Linked DNA regions of Filimonas effusa. Each later gene encodes a partner of the first gene's protein in a complex. Links are inferred from orthologs where the notes say so. Each region holds a gene or a part of one and is shown in the gene's direction. Other genes may lie near its edges.

What was found.
Region 2: the proteins of accB (region 1) and accD are in contact, whole or in part, in a solved structure (PDB 8UXZ), measured with the Escherichia coli proteins. The link is inferred for Filimonas effusa from one-to-one orthologs.

The regions. Positions count from the first base shown.
Region 1 is NZ_SDHZ01000002.1:163,121-174,375, reverse strand. The notes cover bases 616-3,398. They hold accB (acetyl-CoA carboxylase biotin carboxyl carrier protein), read left to right. Parts: upstream 616-1,654; coding sequence 1,655-2,143; downstream 2,144-3,398. Other genes in these bases: accC (acetyl-CoA carboxylase biotin carboxylase subunit), read left to right, coding at 2,230-3,398; efp (elongation factor P), read left to right, coding at 906-1,472. In the rest of the region: ESB13_RS12105 (outer membrane beta-barrel family protein), read right to left, coding at 1-423; more of accC, read left to right, coding at 3,399-3,570; ESB13_RS12085 (hypothetical protein), read right to left, coding at 3,690-4,094; ESB13_RS12080 (glutamine synthetase III family protein), read right to left, coding at 4,295-6,484; rfaD (ADP-glyceromanno-heptose 6-epimerase), read left to right, coding at 6,735-7,745; ESB13_RS12070 (GNAT family N-acetyltransferase), read left to right, coding at 7,842-8,294; ESB13_RS12065 (biotin/lipoyl-binding protein), read left to right, coding at 8,485-8,784; ESB13_RS12060 (hypothetical protein), read left to right, coding at 8,741-8,965; ESB13_RS24190 (LytR/AlgR family response regulator transcription factor), read left to right, coding at 9,020-9,502; ESB13_RS23945 (LytTR family DNA-binding domain-containing protein), read left to right, coding at 9,444-9,725; ESB13_RS12050 (hypothetical protein), read left to right, coding at 10,107-10,529; ESB13_RS12045 (NAD(P)/FAD-dependent oxidoreductase), read right to left, coding at 10,526-11,255. UniProt on the Escherichia coli protein: This protein is a component of the acetyl coenzyme A carboxylase complex; first, biotin carboxylase catalyzes the carboxylation of the carrier protein and then the transcarboxylase transfers the carboxyl group to form malonyl-CoA.
Region 2 is NZ_SDHZ01000001.1:1,747,537-1,758,754, forward strand. Bases 1-2,746 are described here. They hold accD (acetyl-CoA carboxylase, carboxyltransferase subunit beta), read left to right. Parts: upstream 1-787; coding sequence 788-1,705; downstream 1,706-2,746. Other genes in these bases: fbaA (class II fructose-bisphosphate aldolase), read right to left, coding at 1-623; smpB (SsrA-binding protein), read left to right, coding at 2,023-2,463; ESB13_RS06550 (hypothetical protein), read left to right, coding at 2,515-2,746. In the rest of the region: more of ESB13_RS06550, read left to right, coding at 2,747-3,429; ESB13_RS06555 (c-type cytochrome), read right to left, coding at 3,439-3,840; ESB13_RS06560 (YtxH domain-containing protein), read right to left, coding at 4,010-4,318; lipA (lipoyl synthase), read right to left, coding at 4,358-5,311; ESB13_RS06570 (hypothetical protein), read right to left, coding at 5,327-6,121; ESB13_RS06575 (OsmC family protein), read left to right, coding at 6,166-6,576; ESB13_RS06580 (DUF2851 family protein), read right to left, coding at 6,573-7,880; ESB13_RS06585 (Maf family protein), read right to left, coding at 7,938-8,528; ESB13_RS06590 (geranylgeranylglycerol-phosphate geranylgeranyltransferase), read right to left, coding at 8,548-9,492; ESB13_RS06595 (KdsC family phosphatase), read right to left, coding at 9,551-10,072; ESB13_RS06600 (hypothetical protein), read right to left, coding at 10,352-11,080; ESB13_RS06605 (hypothetical protein), read right to left, coding at 11,177-11,218.

The DNA.
Region 1 (11,255 bases):
CCCCGCCTTACTTAAAAAACTGCTGCTTACATTTACGAGAAGCTTGCCGTTTATATTCCTGATCACCGGGCGCGATCCTTTTACGATAACTTCCTGTATCGAAGAAACGGCGCTCTTTAAGCAAATCCGCCCCATATCCGCTTTTGCTTTCAATATAATGGTCTCAAAGCCCATACAGCTGATATGCAGATAACCCTCCGTATGATTACCGGCATAGGTGATCATAAAATGCCCATGTTCATTTGATATGGCGCCATTGATAAACGACGAGTCCGGTAAACCGAATAATACTACATTGGCGAAGGCGACGGGCTTGTTGCTGCTGTCTTGCAAATAGCCTTCTGCCTTTTGCGCAAAGGCCGGATAGGCTATCAGGAAAAGAAATAAACTAACGGTGTGGAACTTAAAATATGTCTTTTTCAAGCCATTGGATTTTAGAAAATGAGTAGTACTGGTCTGCGGCGTGTTGCAGATTGGTCAGATTCTCAGCTCTTTTCTACAATTACTTTGGTAATAACACAATCACGGCGTCTGCCTGATGATCTCCAGGCGGCGAACGAATATAGTGCGTGTTTCTGGCGTTTATAAATAATTGGGATGGACGATCAGAAATCATAATTGAATGGAGATTTTGCACGAAACATATTGCTATATAATATATAAGAGAGTGATGCTTTTACATGCCTAAGTGGTTCTTTTCCAGGGTGCCCACGGGAAAAGGCCTTATAAAACACGATCTCGGAGCCCCTGTATTGAAATCGCCGCGTCAACGGTCATGGGGTTTCCGGTTTTAAAAAGGGGATATCCGGGTTTGATAGACTAGAAAATAGGTCTTACCTTGCGACCTTATGTGCCTCAGCATATTAACCTGGGGGTTTAAAAGTAAAAATTAACAAAATTCTTTTATGGCAACTACATCAGATATCAGCCGTGGAATGATCCTGAAACTTGACGGCAGTCTGTACTCGGTGGTAGAATTCGGAGAAAACAAAACTGCACGTGCAGCAGCGAAAGTGTGGGCTAAGTTAAAGGGTGTTGACAACAGCCGTACTATTGAAAAAACCTGGAATAGTGGTGAAACTATTTTCCCGGTTCGTGTAGAGAAAAAAACTTTCCAGTACCTGTATAAAGATGAAACAGGGTTCAACCTGATGAATAACGAAACTTTCGAGCAAATCGCGCTTGCAGAAGACATGATCGATGCTCCTCAGTTCCTGAAAGACGGCTCCGAAGTATTTGTATTTATCAATACCGAGTCCGAACAACCTATTGGTGCAGAATTGCCTGAGAAAATTGTGGTGCAGGTTACCTATTGTGAGCCAGGTTTACGCGGCGATACTGCTACGCGTGCTTTAAAGCCTGCTACAGTTGAAACAGGAGCTACTGTAAACGTGCCTTTGTTCGTGAACGAAGGTGAGATCATCCGTATTAATACGAAGACCGGCGAGTACGTAGAGCGTGTAAAAGATTAAGCCGATACAACAGATATACAAAAGGATAGCATTTGCTATCCTTTTGTCGCATTATTCATTTAGTTCGGGAAAACATCCCTCTTTTGGCAAAAAAGCTATTATTATGTGAAAATTGCCTATTTTGCCACCCATTTTTGCTTAAAACGAGGTAAAAAAGCAATAAAAACCCCAAAAATCATTATATGGACTTCAAACACATTCAGGAACTGATCAAGGTTATTAATAAAAGTAACATCGGGGAGATTAGCATTGAGGAGAAGGACTTTAAGATAACCATCAAGCAGAAAGAAGACCAGGTGCAGACTGTCTTCGCCGCCCCTGCTGCTCCTGTATATGCTGCAGCTCCGGCTGTGCCACAGCAATTAGCTGCGGCTCCTGCTGCCGCTTTGCCGGCTGCAGAAGCTGCCCCGGCTGCCCCTAAAACCGATAACCTGATTACTATTAAAAGCCCTATGATCGGTACTTTCTACCGTCGCGCTTCACCCGATAAACCACTGTTTGCCGAAGTAGGAACCGAAATCGCTCCCGGTAAAGTGATCTGCATTATCGAAGCCATGAAACTGTTCAATGAAATTGAAAGTGAAATAAGCGGCAAGGTTGTAAAAGTACTTGTTGATGACGCTAGTCCTGTTGAATACGATCAACCTTTATTCCTGGTAGAACCCGCGTAAGAATGTAGAATGTTACAGTAGTATACTGCCAGGCAGTCACTACAGCATTTGACATTTGCATTTATCCTTCAAAATAAATAATAGTCGTGTTTAAAAAAGTACTGATAGCCAATCGGGGTGAAATAGCATTACGTGTTATCCGCACGTGCCGCGAAATGGGCATTAAAACGGTAGCGGTATATTCTACTGCCGATAAAGACAGTCTTCATGTAAAGTTCGCTGATGAGGCAGTATGTATTGGAAAGCCTCAAAGCAGCGAATCTTATCTCAATATTCCCCATATTATGGCTGCTGCTGAAATCACGAATGCCGATGCAATTCATCCGGGTTATGGTTTCCTCGCAGAAAACGCCAAATTCGCACAGATCTGTGGCGACCACGGTATTAAATTTATAGGCCCCACTCCCGAAATGATCAATTCTATGGGTGATAAGATCACCGCAAAAGAAACGATGATCAAAGCAGGCGTTCCCTGTATCCCCGGTAGTGACGGCTTGTTAGGAAGCCTGGAAGAAGCAAAAGAACTTGCTAAAAATCTCGTTGGTTATCCTGTTATCCTTAAAGCTACTGCAGGTGGCGGAGGTAAAGGTATGCGTGTGGTTTGGAGCGAAGAAGAAATGGAGCGCGCTTACAACACCGCTAAAACCGAGGCTGCCGCTTCTTTTAAGAATGATGGCATCTACATGGAGAAATTCGTGGAAGATCCCCGTCACATCGAGATCCAGGTAGCCGGTGACCGCTATGGCACCGTATGTCATCTCAGCGAGCGCGACTGCTCTATCCAACGCCGTCACCAGAAGCTGGTAGAAGAATCTCCTTCTCCGTTCATGACACCCGAATTACGCCAGCGTATGGGCGAAGCAGCTATCAAAGCTGCATCCGCTATCAACTACGAAAGCGTCGGTACCATTGAGTTCCTGGTCGATAAACACAGAAATTTCTATTTCATGGAAATGAACACCCGTATTCAGGTAGAGCACTGTGTTACGGAAGAAGTGATCAACTTCGATCTTATTAAAGAACAGCTGAAAATAGCAATGGGCGAAAAGATCTCCGGATTGAACTATGAACCCCAGATGCATGCTATCGAATGCCGTATCAACGCCGAAGACCCGTATAACGATTTCCGGCCTTCACCAGGCAAGATCACCGTATTACATACGCCCGGAGGCCATGGCGTACGCGTCGACAGCCACGTTTATGCAGGTTATGTGATCCCTCCTTTTTACGATTCTATGATTGGTAAACTTATCACTATTGCACGTACGCGCGAAGAAGCCATCGATACCATGTACCGCGCGCTGAGCGAATACGTGATCGAAGGCGTGAAAACTACCATTCCATTCCACTTACAACTGATGCAGAACGAAGATTTCAGAAAAGGTAACTTCACTACCAAATTCCTCGAAACTTTCCAGATGCAATAATAATTTATTGATGATACAAGAAGAGGTTGGCCTGTTTAAGACCAACCTCTTTGCTTTTATGCCATTCTGTAACCAAATGCCATGGGGGGCTGTACGTGAAACGTATTAAAGCGCTGATATTAACGCTGGGGCTGTTGCCTGGGGCCGCGTCCACCACCGGGCCTCATCATACGACCCATCTGGTTTTTTTGGTAGGTTTCGTAGCGAACATACTCTTCTTCAGAAAGAATAGCTTTCACCTTTTTGTTTGATTCCTCCTGGAGTTCCTTCATCTTAGCCATTTTAGCATCACGGTCAGAAGACTGATCCTGGAAGATCTCTCTTCTCTTGCTACTGGTTTCTTCGAGGATATCGGCTACTTTATTGGCTTTATCATCGCTCAGCTGAACAGAATCCTTCAGGTTTTTGAGGATCATCTCTTTGCGTTGAGCCGGATTGCCGCCACCGCCGCCTGGGCGTTGTGCATAAGCGCTGCCTGAAGCCAATGCTACCAGGACAACAAGGGCTACCATCATCTTTTTCATAACTGACTTTTTTGTATTGCAGTTGGTTGTAACTGCCTTATAAATTTACATCTTCCCAGCTTCTACCGCACGCTTCGTACATCCCGATTCGGCGAAAAAGGGGTGTTTGGGGGGCAAACGGCAAACCATACCTGGAATAAAAAAGCCCATATCTTACGATACGGGCTTTTCTATAAAACCGATGATAATTATAGCTGCTATTAGCGCAACAGGAGCATTTCCCTGTATTTGGGTAAGGTCCAGTCTTCGTCGCTAACCAGGTGTTCCAGTTTGTCAACATGGTAACGGATCTCGTCGAAGAACTTCGCTTTAACTTCTGCTTCGTAAGCAATTGCTTTTTCGCGGGTATTGGTGAGGTTGTTCGCAGCTTTTCTTGCCTCAACCATTTCATTTACTTTGGTGTAAATGATGTTTACACGCTCAGAGATCTCTTTCAGCAATTCTACTTGCGTAGCATAGGCGGCTTCTGGTAAACCAGCAGCTTTCAGGCTGTTGATATTGGTTGCCAGGCTTGTCTGATATTTGATAGCAGCAGGAAGAATGTGGTTAAGAGCGAGGTCTCCCATAACACGTCCTTCAATCTGTACTTTCTTCAGGTAGTTCTCAAGTTCAATTTCATGACGCGCTTCAAGCTCTGTATGTGTGTAAACAGCGTTTGATTCATACAGGTGCTTAGCCTTTTCAGTGATCATCGCGTCAAGTGCCAGCGGAGTGGTTTTTACGTTAGGTAAACCACGTTTTTCAGCTTCTTTAGCCCACTCTTCACTATAACCGTCACCTTCAAACAGTACTTTTTTGCTTTCTACAATGTACTTCTGAATAATGTGCATGATGGCAATCTCTTTCTTCTCGCCTTTTTCGATCAATGCGTCAACATCTTTCTTGAAGGTTTTCAGCGTTTCAGCCATGATAGTGTTCAGAACGGTCATAGCGTTTGCACAGTTGGCGTTGGAACCTACAGCACGGAACTCGAATTTGTTGCCGGTAAACGCAAAAGGAGAAGTCCTGTTACGGTCGGTATTGTCCAGCAGTAGTTCAGGAATGCTGCGGTGCAGATCGAGTTTCAGAATGGCTTCGTCCTGTTCGTCGAATTTATCACTAACTCTTGTTTCTATATCGGAAAGCACTTTTGCAAGCGACTGACCAACGAATACAGAGATGATAGCAGGAGGCGCTTCGTTCGCACCCAAACGGTGATCGTTACCTGCAGAAGCAATAGCAGCCCTTAACAGGTCAGAATAATCATGAACCGCTTTAATGGTGTTAACAAAGAAAGTAAGGAACATCAGGTTGGTCTTAGGCGTTTTGCCCGGAGCCAGCAGGTTTATACCTGTGTCGGTTGCCATACTCCAGTTGTTGTGTTTACCGCTACCGTTGATACCAGCAAATGGTTTCTCGTGCAGTAATACACGCAGCTTATGACGTTTAGCCACACGGCTCATGACGTCCATCAGCAGGGTGTTATGGTCAACAGCAATGTTAACTTCTTCGAAGATAGGAGCACACTCGAACTGAGCAGGAGCCACCTCATTGTGACGCGTTCTCAAAGGAATACCCAGCTTGTACGACTCTTCTTCGAAATCGCGCATGAAAGCATACACTCTCTCAGGAATAGAACCAAAGTAGTGGTCTTCCAGTTGCTGACCTTTCGCAGGAGAAGCACCAAATACGGTACGTCCGCACTGAACCAGGTCTGGACGGGCATTCGCCAGGGCTTCGTCAATAACGAAATATTCCTGTTCCCATCCCAGGGTAGCAGTTATTTTGGTAACGTTTTTATCGAAATAGTTGGCTACTTCCACAGCAGACTTGTTCATGGCTTCCAGGGCCTTCAGCAAAGGTCCTTTGTAGTCAAGCAGTTCACCGGTGTAAGAAACGAAAATGGTAGGGATACATAAAGTTTTTCCCTCGCCAATTTCCATGATGAAAGCAGGTGAAGAAGGATCCCACGCAGTGTAACCACGTGCTTCAAAAGTAGCGCGGATACCACCATTAGGGAAAGAAGACGCATCAGGCTCTTGTTGAATAAGGGTGCCGCCATCGAACTCTTCGATAGGCGTACCGTCACCTTTGATGGTGAAGAATGAGTCATGCTTTTCTGCAGTAGTACCAGTCAGGGGCTGGAACCAGTGTGTATAGTGTGTTACGCCTTTGCTCTCAGCCCAGGCCCTCAGACCATTAGCGATTTGATTGGCAACGGCGCGATCAATTTTTTTGCTTCCCTTAATGCTCGCAACTAAGCTCTTGTAAGCTTCATCGCTTAAAAATGAACGGGCTGTTTTAAGGGTGAAAACATTTTCCCCGAAGATGGCAGTTACTTTCGAAGTACTGGGGACAGCAACTTTCGTTGCGTTGGTAAGGTCATTGATTGCCTGAAATCGTAATGACATAGAGTTTAAATTTTTTTTTGCGATGACAAAACAAGCATATTTCTGGAACAAATAGCCATTTCGAATAGTAAAATTGCGAAAAAAACGCCTCTAAAGTTCAAAAATGGTGAAAAAAATATCCGGATGACTGTTAGTTTCTTAAAAAAATGGGGAAAAATTTTAAATATAGTAATAATTATAATGGATGAAGGCGCCCAACTTTCTGCCGCCTGCCATTCTTCCATCTGCCATCTTTTCTTACGTTTGCGGCATGAGCAATTTAAATGATACACCGGTGATTATTGTTACGGGTGCGGCAGGATTTATTGGCAGTTGTATGGTACAGTTTCTGAACGAAAACGAACACCATAACCTCATATTGGTGGATGATTTCGGAGTAGAAAAGAAAAGAGCCAACTGGGAAGGCAAAGAATATATCAGAACTGTAGAACGTCAGTCTTTTTTCGAATGGCTTGAAAAAGAACAACCTGAAATTTCTATTGTGTTTCACCTGGGCGCACGTACCGATACAACCGAATTCGATTACGCTATACACGAAGAGCTAAATGTGCAGTATTCTCAGAAGATGTGGGAATATTGTACTGCCAGGCAAATTCCACTGGTATATGCTTCTTCGGCTGCAACCTATGGCAATGGTGAACTGGGGTATAACGATGATCATGAAGTGGTGAAACAGCTCCAGCCATTGAATCCTTACGGTATAAGCAAAAATGAATTCGACAAATGGGCGTTACAACAAACTCAACAGCCCCCCTTCTGGGCAGGTCTCAAGTTCTTTAATGTATATGGCCCTAATGAATATCATAAAGCTCGTATGGCCAGCGTTATATTTCATTCCTTTAACCAGATCAGGGATACCGGTTTGGTTAAGCTGTTCCGCAGCCACAAAGATGGCTTTAACGATGGCGAGCAACTGCGCGACTTCGTTTACGTAAAGGATGTGGTGAAGGTCATGTATTGGCTGATGCAACAGCAGGAGGCTGATACCGCCGGTAAACCCGCATCCGGCTTGTATAACCTGGGCACAGGTACAGCGCGCTCTTTTATCGACCTGGTAAAAGCAACGTTTGCCGGCGTTGATAAAGAACCCAATATTCAGTTCATCGATATGCCTGAAGATATCCGTGATAAATACCAGTACTTTACCGAAGCCAATATGAATAAGCTGAAGGAAGCAGGATACCACAAGCCATTTTATTCTCTTGAAGAGGGGGTTGATGACTATGTGAGGAATTATTTGTCAGCCGGTAAAATATTCTAAGGTGTTTAAATAGAATGAGCCATAACCATGGATATCCCCGGTTATGGCTCATTCATTTACAGCCGGTGCATGAAATTTAAAAGATAGGAGGAAGATATGAAGAGCGAAGATTTTCAAATAGCGCCTTACCAGGAGGTTTTCAGAGACCAGATGGTAAGTGTTTGGGAGCAATCGGTACGGACTACGCATGATTTCCTGCTCGAAGAAGATTTGCAGGAAATTAAGTCCTTTGTAAAAGAAATTGATTTTTACGCTTTGCAGGTCTATTGCCTGTTATACAACAACAGTGTAGTTGGATTTATTGGCGTAGCAACTGATAAAGTGGAGATGTTGTTTTTATCACCTGATTGCATAGGGCTGGGGTTAGGCAAATGGCTCATGCATTTTGCTATAGAACAACTGGGCGCCTGTAAAGTGGATGTAAATGAGCAGAACAAAAAAGCGCTGGCATTTTACAATAAGCTGGGCTTTGAACCATATGAACGGTCTGCGCTTGATGACCAGGGCAAAGCCTATCCTTTGTTGAGAATGGCTTTAAAGCGTATGTAAGTTGTTTGTCTTCTTTCTATTGAAAACCTGCATTTTAATGGCTCACAAGCATTGTCATGCTTTTAACTGGCCGGAGATTTCGGTTCAGTCCCGATTTTTTCCGGTTCATTGGTTTTAGGATTTGAGCTGAATACTGCTAATGCACATTTGCCTGTCCGTAAGTAAAATAAAGCCTGGCGGCAAATTTTGGATGAGCAACAATAGAATACCCGTATTATCCTTGGTTGTTTTTGTATGGAGTGTAGTAAGCAGTTGTCGTTCGGGCGGCGGAAGCGATGAGGCTTTGGCTGTAATGCCAACCCCGGAATTACCGGTGATGACGCTCGATACAACTACTGCTTTAACCATCCGTGATTATGCGGCTTTGTTGGAAGGTACGGAAAACGTAGATCTCCGCCCCCAGGTTAGTGGTTATCTTGAAAAGATCTTTGTAGAAGAAGGCAGGTTTGTTACTGCAGGACAGCCTTTGTTTACGCATAAGGATAGGTGACGATGGTGTCGATAAACTGGTAGTACGTAATAACATTCAGCTGATACCGCATATGCTGCCGTCAACCCGCCTCGGATTGGATAATATTCAGAAACGATATACTTTGCTGTTTAATGAAACTGTTATTGTAGAAAAAGAAGACGGTGAATTCATCGTAAAACTGCCATTGATTGATCTATAAATAAGATATTATGCGGGTAGTGATCATTGAAGATGAGAAACCGAATGTACACGTTTGAAAAAATTGCTGGCCGACATACATGCTGATATTGATGTAATAGCCACACTTGATACAGTGGCAGGAAGCGTAACCTGGTTTCAACAACATCCTCATCCGGATGTGGTATTGATGTACATTCGCATCGCCGATGGATTGAGCTTCGATATCTTTCAGAAAGTGAACTTGCTTTGCCCGGTTATCTTCACTACAGCTTACGATGAGTATGCCGTGCGGGCATTTAAAGTAAATAGTCTTGATTACCTGCTTAAACCTGTAGAAAGAGAACAGGCACTCGATAAGGTTAAAGCGAACAGCATGCAGCCCAACACAACCTTGCTCATGCACCAGCTGCTGGAATTGCTGAATCATAAACAGGCTACCTATCGCACCCGTTTTATGATCCCTTTCAGGGATGGCTATAAAACTGTGCTGGCTGCCGATGTCGACTTTTATTTACTATGCCTTCACCATAGCCCATCTGGTATTAAAAGATGGTGAACAGATAAGAGTGGGACTTACCATGGACGAACTTGAAGAAAAGTTGGATCCCGATGATTTTTTCAGGGTGAACCGCCAGCACATCATACACGTTGGCAGTATAAACAGCATACAACAATATTCCTCGAATAAATTACGCGTGGTACTAAAACGCGAACCCGGCAGGGAAGTAGTGGTAAGCCGGGAAAAAGTCCCCTTGTTTAAACAGTGGCTGGATAAGTAGATGTCGGCTTGCTATCCCTTAATTAAGCTGTTTCTATAAGCTTTTTTTAATACTATGGAAAAGGGGTGAACGGATATGCAACGGGCGAAAGAGTGATAAAATGTTTGACTATACTGAAATATATATATATCTGTGCATAATAGCTAACGCGTAAATACGGTGCTGAAAAGATTAGGATTTCTTTCGCTGTTGCAACGCGGAAGTATTATGATAATTATTCATAAAAAGTTCTAATTTGCAGACGTATTTAATAAAAATTTAAGCTGCCGGGAGAAGATTGGTTTGCTGAGAATAACCCTTATGAAAAAACACAGATCCTGTGCGTTGATTCTCTGTAAGTGAAGAGAGCGGCTGCGAGCTAACAAAAAAGCGAGACTCACTATGAAGCCTTTGAGAATGCTGCTGGTAGGCCTATTGACAGCTGTTATTACTACCGGTTGCTATAAAGACAACCAACCTGCACAGCCTGTTATCGACTTCCCGATATTCCAGGACCTGACACTCCTTCAAGCCAATAGCTACCTTGCTCATCAGGGTATTACCTCAACGGTAAGCTCAAAACGTGATACCTTATCCCTTGCCTTTTACGACGAAACCCTTTTCCCGGCCGATTCACTCTATTTCAGAACAAAACGTCTCAAACCCCTTCTCCAGGATATGGTGAACAGTATAGTAAAGGTTACAGACCCCAGGCTGCCGGATAGTTTTTTCATGGGGCTCGAGATCTTCTACCCCGACTCGTCGGTATGGGATATGAAGTCCATGCTTTTTTATTTTACCGTCGTTCACGGCGCCGTGAACTAACCCCTGTCGTCTACCATTTCTCTATTGATCATTGCTCCCGCCATTGTTCCGGAAGCTACCGCGGCTGATACGGCACGCATAAAACTGGAGTTGTCTCCGCATGCAAAAACGCCGGGAATGGTTGTTCTTTGAAAATTGTCTACCTGTAAATAACCCTGTTCGGTAAGCTGGCATCCAAGCTGAACGGGAAGAGCGCAGTGTTGTTCAAAAGCAATACGGGCGTAAAGTGCATCTAATGGAATGGCATTGCCGTCGCTCAACACAAGCGCCTTTATATAACCGTTTGTATGTTTTAACGCGCTGATCGTTGTTTCTATAACGGGAATATTCAGTTGTGCAAGCCTGGCGGTTTGCGCCGCATGCAAGGTAGAAGGCCCATTGGTGAAAAGCGTAAGATCTCCCGTCCAGTTAGCTATCAAGCGTGCAAAATCGAAACCCAATTCTCCATTGCACATAACTCCCGTTTTTTGATGCCTTACTTCATAACCATGACAATATGGGCAATGAAGGGCCGATATCCCCCAGCTTTCCGCAAACCCTGGGATAGCAGGCATAATGTCTTTAACCCCGGTTGCAAACAATAATTTTTTTGCGGAAAAGGTTTGTCCGGATTGGGTCTGGACGCGGAAACCTCCCTCCGTTTTTGTAGCCGCAGTAGCCAGGTCGTTATGCAACCTCACAGTATGGTATTGCAATACCTGGGCCTTCGCTTCGTCAGCAATCGTT
Region 2 (11,218 bases), on another replicon or contig:
ACTTCGTTTAAAGCTTTGTAAGCTTCAGCCACTTCGGAAGGTTGGGTATAGAGTTTGGAGTTTTCAACACCAGAGTTGTCGACGCCGTCTTCTTCACCGCCTGTTACGCCCAATTCGATTTCGATGCTCATACCGAGGGGAGCCATTCTTTTGAAGAAGGCTACAGAGGTTTCGATATTTTCATGCAGGGGTTCTTCGGAGAGGTCGAGCATGTGAGAACTGAACAGGGGGCGGCCGTTTTTGGCTTTAAATTCTTCGCCGGCTTTGATGAGGCCGTCGATCCAAGGCAGCCATTTCTGGGCGGCGTGGTCGGTGTGCAATACAACGGGGACGCCATAGTATTGTGCAACGTTATGAATATGAAGCGCGCCGCTTACGGCGCCGGCGATGTTAGCCTGCAGGTTATCGTTGGGCATACCTTTACCCGCGATAAACTGGGCGCCACCGTTACTGAACTGAATGATAACGGGAGATCCCACTTTGGCAGCAGTCTCCAATACAGCATTGATGGTATTGGTGCCTATGGTGTTAACGGCAGGCAATGCAAACTTATTTTGTTTGGCATCGGCATACAAAGAAGCTAACTCTTCGCCGTATAATACACCGGCATTGTACTTGGCCATCTTGAAAGTTTTTAGGTTTTAGAATAATTAGGTTTAGTTATTATACTAGGCGATGCAAAATAAACGTATAAATCACGAAGATTCAAAGGAAATTAGTGGCCATCTGTGAGCCGTGATAGCTCAAACTGCTTATTTTTGCTATCCTCAAATTCCTAACGGATATTATGAACAAAGAAGAAGATTTCGATTCGAACCTAGCGGGCGAAGAAGGAAGCCAGCAATCAGCTGAAGCCAAAGAGCGTTGGTTTCGCCGCCTTCGTAAGGGCATAACCACTTCTACTGCCGATAAAAAGGAGACGCCAGAAGGTTTGTGGAGTAAATGTCCTGAGTGCAATTATATATGCACTACCACTGAGCTTGCCGAAAGTATGTATGTATGTCCGAAGTGTAACTACCATCATCGTATTGGCAGTGAAGACTATTTCAATATCATATTCGACGATAAAACATATACGGTTCATTTCGATAATATCATCAGTAAAGATTTTTTGGGTTTTACGGATCTGAAGCCTTACCAGAAGCGGCTTGACGAGATACATTCCAAGACTGATCTGAAGGACAGTATGCGTGTGGCTCATGGCAACGTACTTGGCAGCGGCCTGGTGGTTGCGGCTATGGATTTTGAGTTCATTGGCGGTTCGCTGGGAAGTGTTATGGGTGAGAAGTTTGCCCGTGCGGTAGACCTGTGTATAGAGCTTCATTTGCCTTTCCTGGTAATATCGAAGAGCGGGGGCGCCCGTATGATGGAAAGCGCTTTCAGTTTGATGCAGTTAGCGAAGACTTCGGGAAAATTATCGCAGCTGAGCGATGCCGGTCTGCCATTTATTTCGATGCTTACCGATCCTACGTTTGGTGGTATTTCGGCGAGTTTTGGGATGCTGGGGGATCTTAATATAGCTGAACCTGGTGCGTTAATTGGTTTTGCGGGTCCGCGTGTTATCAAGGAAACGATCAAAAAAGACCTGCCGGAAGGTTTCCAGCGCAGTGAGTTCCTTCTTGATCATGGTTTCCTGGATTTCATTGTTGACAGAAAGACTTTGAAGGAGAAACTTGCGCAGGTAATTACGTTATTCAACGGTTAGAACAGACGCCAGCCAGCGGGTTTGTAGTTTTGGGAGACCAGTTGTTACAGCTCCTGCGTTTCGTAATAACCTTACAGTCAAAAGCGAAAAAGAGGCCTACTACTACCCTTTTTCGCTTTTGACTTTTTATTTTTGCAGACTGTACCTGCTAAGCGGGTTATGTATACTTTAACATTTTAAAAGCCAAAAAGCAAAAGCAAAAAAAGAAAGAGCGTTTATTTTTGATTTTTACTCCCTTATTATCAGGGGTTCCAGCAGGCTTGTTTTGGCAGGCTCACCCGGAATTTGGCATCAGACCTTTGAATTGCACAATTGATATGGCAAAAGAGATGAACAACAGGCAGGCCTATTTCAATTACTACATAGAAGATAAATATGTAGCGGGAATAGTGTTGCTGGGAACGGAAGTAAAATCGATACGTGATGGCAAGGTAAGCTTCAATGATGCTTTCTGCCTGTTTGATGACGGAGAGCTTTGGGTAAGAGGTTTATATATTGCTGAATATGCGCGTGGCACTTCGAACAATCATATAGCAGTTCATGACCGTAAGTTATTGCTGACAAAGCGGGAGCTGAAGAAAATGGGGGTTAAAATGAAGGAGAAGGGGTTTACCATAGTGCCGTTGCGTGTTTTTTTAAACGAGAAGAACCTGGTAAAGGTGGAGATTGGCCTGGGAAGAGGTAAAAAGCTGCATGACAAGCGTGATACGATAAAGCAGCGCGATGCCGACCGTGATCTGAAGCGCTATATCGGTTAGAAGACAATTAGCACGATTCTTGAATAACTCTGCAAAATCCCGCCACCATAAATGAAACGTCATTATTTTCTGTTGTTGTTGTGTGTACTTATGAGTGTTGCCACTACCTTACAAGCCCAGACGGTGAAAGGGAAATGGTATGGCGTAGGTAATGTTAATATAGATGGCAGTGCCAATAACTATCTCTGTGAGCTGATCCTGGAGCAGAAGGGCAGTGTAGTTACGGGGGAGTTCAATTATTTCTTTCGCAATGGTTATTTCAGCAATAAGATAAAGGGTACTTACAATGCGACCAAGCGGCAGTTAAAGATCAATTTTATGCCGATGATCTTTTATAAGACGGTAGATGCGGCTATGGGGGTAGATTGTATGATGGAAGGAACCTTTACTTTAAAGGCATCGAAAATAGAGACCACGCTTTCGGGGCGTTTTACCAGTGATGACCTGCATACTTACAGCTGTGCTCCTATCAATGTAAAGTTCACAAAATTGCTGAAGGAAGTGCCTTTCCAGCAGCTTGTTGAAACAGAGATAGAGAAGCAGGCGAAGGATACCCTTGTTCGTCCTGCCGAGTCGCCTATACAGAAACTGCAGCGGGAAGCTTCTATCCAGCTGAATATGCGTACCAAAGAGATCGTGAAGGAGCTAGAGGTATCGGAGGATTCTGTAAGGATAGATCTATATGATAACGGAGAGTTTGATTATGATACCGTTTCCGTGTTCTATAATGGCAAGCTGGTTCAGCATAAGCAATTGCTGGAGACGCGCAAGCCTATTACCTTCAAAGTAGCGGTAGATTCTATTGCAGCCAATAACGACCTGGTGATGTTTGCAGAGAATCTTGGCACCATACCTCCGAATTCGGCGTTGATGATCATTACGGATAAGGATCATCGTTACGAGATAAACCTGACCAGTACTTACCAGAAGAATGCGGCTGTGCGGTTACGAAGGAAAAAGGAGTGAGCCGATGGCCTACTCCTCCGGTAATTCGTGACCGCGGTGGCAGGTGGCGCATGAAACTGCCTGGATCACCTTTGTAGTATCGGTGGCCGGGGTGAAATAGCGGCGATTGATGTCGTTTGTCATACGGATCATTTCGCGGGTCGTTTCTTTTTCGGGTTTGGCGTCGCTGGCGAAATCGGGACGATTAGGGTCCATTTCGCTCTGGGCATGGCAGAAGTTACATTTTACGCCCAGGGCCGTATTATAGCCACGCATGATCTGCTGGAGGCTATCGCGGCTGATATCCTGGGGCAATACTTTCAGATTACGTTTACGGGGTTGCTGATAGGGTTTGTAGGCGGTTACGCTGATAAATACGGCAGCGTTCAGCAACAGCAGTACGACTGTTTTCTTAGAGTGGGGTTTCGACATATCATCAATTATTAAGGGAAGATAGGAAAAAGATAGTAGCTGGCGGGTGAATAACAGGCAGTTACAGAAAGAAAAAGGGATAGGACCTGTTATGGAGGTTCTATCCCTTTTTTATTTCGCAGCGAGAGCGATGTGTTTATATAATGCTCTGCTGTGCTATTTTATTATGTTATGAAACAGACGCAGCTTCTTCTTTAAGGTGATTATAGCTGTTTTTGCTGGATTCTATCAGTTTGAGAATACGTGCACGAACATCATCTTTTAAGCCGTCGACTTCACCTTCGAAGATGGATTGTAATTCGTCGAGTTCCTGACCTGCGTGGCCTCGGAGCCGGCGAAGTTTTCTTTTCCAGGTATCAGCTGTGTCAGAGATCTTCTGACGCGTTTCTTTACCGGAAGCTGGCGCTACCAGCAAGCCTATAGCTACACCGGCTACGAGGCCGGATAACGTACCTACTAAAATTTTTTGTACACTCATAGGAATGTTTTTTGGGTAATGAATAGTGTTTCTATTCTATTATCCAAGAACCTTGCCAGCCTCTTCGCGTTCGGCGAGCCATTTACGGCGGCCATAGCCTTGCAGGACATGGCGTTCGCTATGATAGGAAGAACGGACGAGGGGACCGCTTTCAACATAGTCGAAACCAAGCTCGTAGGCGATTTCGCGGAGTTCTGCGAACTCGTTGGGGTGTACAAAACGGTGAACGGGAAGATGTTTTTGTGTGGGTTGCAGGTACTGTCCCAGGGTAAGAACGTCTACATTTACTGCGGCGAGGTCTTCGAGCGCCTGGATCACTTCTTCTTTGGTTTCGCCAAGTCCGAGCATGATACCTGTTTTAGTACGGCGGCCGCCCTGTTTGAGGTATTTGAGCACTTCGAGGCTGCGCCTGTATTTGGCCTGGATGCGCACCTGACGGCTCAGGCGTTCCACGGTTTCCATGTTATGGCTTACTACTTCGGGAGCGGCGTCGATCACGCGCTGAATATTCTCTTCCTGGCCTTTGAAGTCGGGGATGAGCGTTTCGAGTGTAGTACCCGGATTTAATGCTTTTACGGCTTTAATGGTATTGTACCAGATGATGGAGCCACCATCTTTCAGTTCGTCCCTGTCGACGCTTGTAAGCACGGCATGTTTGACTTTCATGAGGTGGATGGCTTCGGCGACCCGCTGCGGTTCGTCCCAGTCGACGGGATCGGGTCTACCTGTGGCTACGGCGCAGAAGCCGCAGCTACGGGTACAGGTATTACCCAGGATCATAAACGTGGCGGTACCTTCTCCCCAGCACTCTCCCATATTCGGACAATTACCGCTTTCACAGATGGTGTGAAGCTTGTGATTGTCAACCAGATTACGAACGTTCTTATAGCTATCCCCTATTGGAAGTTTTACGCGCAACCAACTGGGTTTTTTAAGTTTAGCCTCCGGTTCTGCAACTGTTTCTGTCTTTGTAACGATCGGTAATTCACGCATAGATGCAAAATTAGGTCACTTTCTCTTACCAAACACCAACGCTACGTGTGCATTGAAAAAGAACTTTTTATCGGATCCTGTCACCATAATGGGCATATCCTTGGTATAATATTCAGCGTTCACCCCCACTTCGAGTGCAGATAACAAGTCGTTAAAGCGGCCATAATCGAATCGCAGGGCGAGCCTGGCATGTACACCGGGTACATAATCGATGTTGCCGAAGCCTTTAAAGGGGCCGCTGCTTCCTACGATAGCTCCCGGGTCGAGGAAGACCGTTTTATTATCGTTGTAGCGGATATCTTTTTCTACTCCGCCTTCATTTACTACGAGGTAATAGGGTTTAAGCATACCGAGGGAGAGGCCTCCGCCGTAGATGGCAGATACGGCTACGCCGTTACGGTTACCTTTTCCTCCTATCATGTATTGTTGTGCAAGTCCGCCTTTGAGGTAGTAGAAGTTATTTTGTTTGCCGAAGATGAAGGGATTTCCGTAGTAGAAGAATCCGTCGCCGCGGGTTCTTTTTTCTTCTTTGGCGTTTTTGCGTTCACCGAGTTCAATCCACCACAGGTTTGTTTTTGTGATGGTTTTATACTTGCCATGTTCATAGAAGATGCCATAGCCATCGGTATTGAGCTTAATGCCGAATTCGCCCTGCTTATTGAAGATAAGGGCGCCTTCTTCCTCCTGCTTTATCAACTGGTTAATGCGTTGCTTCCGTTCTTCTTTCTTCTGCTGCCTAGTGTTGGCAGTTTGTCCAAATCCGGCCGCCGTAATGATAACTGCTATCGCTACTAAAAATGTTTTCTTCACAACGAATTGTTTGATAGGCGTAAATTTAGGCAAATTTTTCTCCAATGACTTCACAAATAATTTATACCGGGAATTTAAGAACAGAGGCAAAACACCTGCAGAGCGGAACAGTCATTGAAACCGATGCGCCTGTCGATAATCAAGGCAAGGGTGAACGATTTTCCCCTACCGACCTGGTAGCTACGGCGCTGGGCAGCTGCATATTAACCACTATGGGAATCAAGGCCCGGGATATGGAAATAGACCTTGAGGGCACTACAATAGATGTGACAAAAGTTATGGTAGCCGACCCGCGCAGGATAGGCACTATAAAGGTGGTATTACACTTCCCTCCCGGTTTGCAGGTAAGTGAAAAGGATAAAACCATACTTGAGCGTACTGCGCATGCCTGCCCGGTAGCTCAAAGTCTTCATTCTTCACTGGTACAGGAAATAAGCTTCCACTGGAACAACTAAGTGGCTCCGCTGGTCCTTAGTATTTTGTTTCCTATTGCACAATTGAGGCAGCGCCTGCAGTTGCAGTAGTTGCCGGTAAGTTCGATCAAAGCCTGGGTATCTGTTGCGTTATGAACGGATATGCCTGCTTTTACCCATTTGCGGGTAATGGTGTTTTGTTCGGGCGGGATCTGTGACAGCCAATCGATGGCCCTTTGCTGGATCTCCGGTATCTGTTTGTACCTGCCATAAGCAAAAAGCAATGGTATCACTGCATTTATGATAATGCCGGCTGTGGCAGCCTTACCCAGTTTTTTAGGCTGGAACGATGTGTTATCGTTGAAGCTGTAGTGATAATGCCAATAGTCGTTGGCGGTAGCCTCGAAAAACGTTATCACCGAGGCCAGGTCTTCTGTTTCGGTGATGAAGGCAAAGAGGTGTTGTTTCTGGTGTAACAGCATCGCCATTTGTGCGAGCCTGAGCGAGGGGAAGGCGGCAGGCCTTAACCTGAGAAATGCGGGCCGTTGTTTTAGAACGGGCAGCCGGTATTTATGTTGCAGGAAGCGGTATTCGCGCTGCAGCATTTGCGGATAGCTATCGGTAAATTCATCGTTGAGCAGGTTGGCTTGTCCCAATAAAAGCGCTTCGAGCTGCTGGATGCAGTGTTTATGCCGGATCAGCAGTTTTACAGGTAATGACCTGGCGATTTGTTCGAAGCAGCCGGCATTTACTTTCATACCATAACTCCGGGCGAGTTGCCACCAGCATACTTCTTCCCAATGATTGCCGGCGGCCTGCAGGGACAGCAGCACTTCATCTGCCTTTCTGCAAAGGCGTTCTACTGCCAGTCTTTCGGTAAAGGCCAGCCAAGCAAGCGGTGACAAGCAGGGTAACTGCCAGCTACAAGCCAGTTCTCCTGCGTTATGCATGAGCATGGCATAGTGCTGGAGCAGCATATTTGCCACCAACGGTTGTAATTCGAGAATAGCCAGGTGTGCGGCGTTGCCTGGAGGCTGTTTATCGTGCGACCATACCACATGCAGGATGACGTTATCGTATCTGCGATCGCAGTGATGGCGATGCCTGTACCAATCGGAAGTATAGATATGGATCTCTACATTTCCCACCCATAAAATACCACCTATCAGAATTTGTGCGTTAAGGAAATCGGGGCCCTGGTCTTTATTCCATTTCCCGGGAGCTATCACCTGTAAGGGGTCGCCCTGAACGGAATACAATGTTACCTGATTATAATACCGGTGCGCCCAGATGAACTGCAGCAATTCTTCTCTGAGGAAGGCTATGGGTAAGGGATAGGTTAGCATAGCAAGTGCTTTGCTCAAAAGTAAGCAGCTATGCTATAAAAGCTATGGTCATTTTGTTCAGGCCAGGTTACCGGGAGCAGTGAGTGCACGAACTACCCTGCTCACCGGCAAGCCCATTACGTTATAAAAGTCGCCATCGATACTTTTTATACCTATTACACCAATCCATTCCTGGATGGCATAAGCGCCGGCTTTATCATATGGTTTGTATTTATCGACGTAGAAAGCAATTTCTTCGGGAGTAAGCGGGTAAAATTCGACACGTGTTACATCGTAGAAGCTGGTTTCTTTTTCGGGCGTGATGAGCACTACACCGGTGATCACTTCGTGTACAAGTCCTGACAGGTCTTTAAGGATAGCGATAGCTTCTTGGCGGTCTTTTGGTTTACCGATGATGCGATTACCGAGGACGACAACAGTATCGGCTGCAAGGATGGGCGCTCCTGTTTTTCCGAGGTTATTCTTTTGGAGGTATTCTTTTACTGCCAAAGCTTTATTGCGGGCGATGTGGATGGGAACTTCCGCTATTGCCATTCCTTCGGGGTAAGCTTCATCTGTTTCCCTGACCACTATTTCAAACGGGATCTCTGCCCATTCCAGTAATTGTTTACGTCTTGGAGACTGGGAAGCCAAAATCAATTGTTGCATACCGCAAAAATACAGGCCGTCATGAATACAGCAAAAAGAAGACCATGGAAAGAATACCTGTGAGCATCACCAGCTTGATAAGTGAGCTAAGACGATGGTAATCTTCGGGAGTGCGCGCCGGGAATAACAAGCGGAATGCTTTGATGAGCGGCGTTATAATGAGCACAACAGTGTAGACAATGCTGATCCACCATCCAAAATGCATGACATAGAACTGGATCGCAATGAGCACAGCAATGAGGACTGTAAACCAAACCGAGACAAAAACTTTGGTTGCCATGGTACCCCATACGATAGGCATGGTTTTACATCCGTATCTTCTATCACCTTCCACGTCTTCCATATCTTTCACGACTTCTCTTATGAGAGAAATAATAAAAGCAAAGCCGGTATAGAGCACTGTGAGCCTGAATATTTTTTCAAAATCGAGATTAGCTGCTCGGTGATAAAGCTGGAAAAAGCGGCTGCCTTCGAGCCAGGTAAGTACTATGATAGACCAGGCGGTGATTGCCGCCACGACTACATTGCCGATGAGGAATTTTTTCTTTAGCGTTGTGGAATAAAAGAACAGCAGGATAACACAAACAAAGGAGGTAATACCTGCTATTTTACTGCTGGTATGAAGGTCGACGTATATATTGCAAGCTATAGCCAGGAAGTTAAGTATGATATGCCATACCAGTACCCAGCGCCGTTTAATGATCTTTGCAACGATGACCTTACCGGGTTTATTCACCAGATCGATATTGAGGTCGAAATAGTCGTTGATGATATACCCTGCAGCGCCCATGAGCACGTATGAAAAGCAGATCAGCAAGAAGTAGACGCCCTGGATGTTGTTATGGATACCTGCATGCCTGAAGATTGGCTGCAGTACGCAATATTCGAACATCACCTGCGTAAGTATAATAAATAACAGGTTAGGCCAACGTACCAGGCGAAGGAAGGCTGTGATCAATCTCATTCGGAACTACAGGTGTGTCTTTTTTTGAAATATGCTGTATAAATGAAAATACGATAATTTATTGCGATTTCACCCTGGTGTCGACCATCCAGTCGCCACGCAGTTTCATTGTTTTTTCGATGACATCCCTGCCGCAACCTTCTCCCCCTTTGAACGGGGAGATATAACGTGCGATACCCCTGATCTCTGTTACGGCATCGGCGGGGCAGCAAGGCAGTCCAACAGATAACATGGCCTCGTAATCGGGGATATCATCGCCCATAAAGAGGACTTCCTGTGGCTGCAGGCCGTGGGCAGCCATATACTGCAAGAGGCATTCCAATTTGTTTTCCACCTTCATGAAGACCTCTGTAACGCCTAATTTATGGAGCCGTTCCTTTACTTCGGGTGAGTCGCCGCCGGAAATGACGGCTACGCGGTATCCTTTTTTGATGGCCAGCTGTAATGCATAGCCATCCTTAATATTCATGCGGCGGACCATGGCTCCACCTGGCATTACCAGTAACATACCATCGGTAAGCACGCCATCTATATCGAAAACAAAGCTGGTAACAGGCTTGAACAATTCAAGTACATTCATACGTTATCTACTTATTGCCTCGAGAGGCAGGCCTGCAAAAGTAGGCAAAGCAGTTTAGCAGATAAAGAATCTTATTTTACGAACAGCTGTTCGTTTTTTGAAATAAATTCCTTAGTTTTGTGTTATCCCTACGATAATATACGGGGAAATTCGGTTGCTTGCTCACAAACAAAAGTCCCCGTGCGGTTCTCCGCAACGGGGATTTTTATTGGTTAACAGCAATTCTTATTCAAAGGTCAGCACTACTGCCTTAAGCAGCGTGAAACGTACTGTTTTCCGTTAGCTTGCAATTTGCTGGTAGCGGAAGGTATAATAAGGGAAAAGGGTTCCTTTATAGATGCTTTGAATTTCGAATTTAAAGATCACTGCACCTTTCTGCCATAAAAGCGTACGACCTGCCACTGGTTGAATGGTATGGTTATTCCACATGTATTTATACCAGCCTTTTCCATTGGCGAAGGCTGCTACAGGTGGCGGGACATTGTCGCCAACCACCTCATTCATACCTATGGTATTGTTATCTGGATCGAGGGCGTCATCGAAATCGTCTGCCACTACGGAAGTAAAGGATTTGTCGATATACTTAAGGACAGGAGCGCCAAACCCGGTTGGAGCGGTGATATCGCCTGTAGCTGTGCCAGTGAATTTTATATCGAAGGTGGTGGATGTGCCGGCTTCATTGTCGGTGAAGATCCAATAGAAATTACCATCGGCAGGCTGGCCGGGGCTAGTTGAATATGCCTGACGGAAAGTATCTACCTGATAAAGTCCACTTGTATTGTAAATGGTACCGGAAGTAACGCCTGAGCCTGTGATAGCCTGCGGCGTACTACCTACAATAACGCCCAGTCCATTATTGAGCGTTAAACCGGGAGACTGCACCTCTTTATTTTTGGAGCAGGAAGCTGCAAAAACAGAGAAAGCGGCGATCAAGATTAACATTGCGTTTGTAGCGCTTAGCTTAGCTTTGCCCCCTTTCAGCAGGGAGCCATTGTTTTGAATTCGCATGATTGTGTGTTTTTGAAAGGAATGAATGGTGTTTCCTGTAGTGGGAGTGACGGGATCAGCGTCACTCCCATTTTTATAGGATAATGATCATTGCTGTTAACCAGTTATATAAATCAGATAGGCTTTTAGTTCCAATGT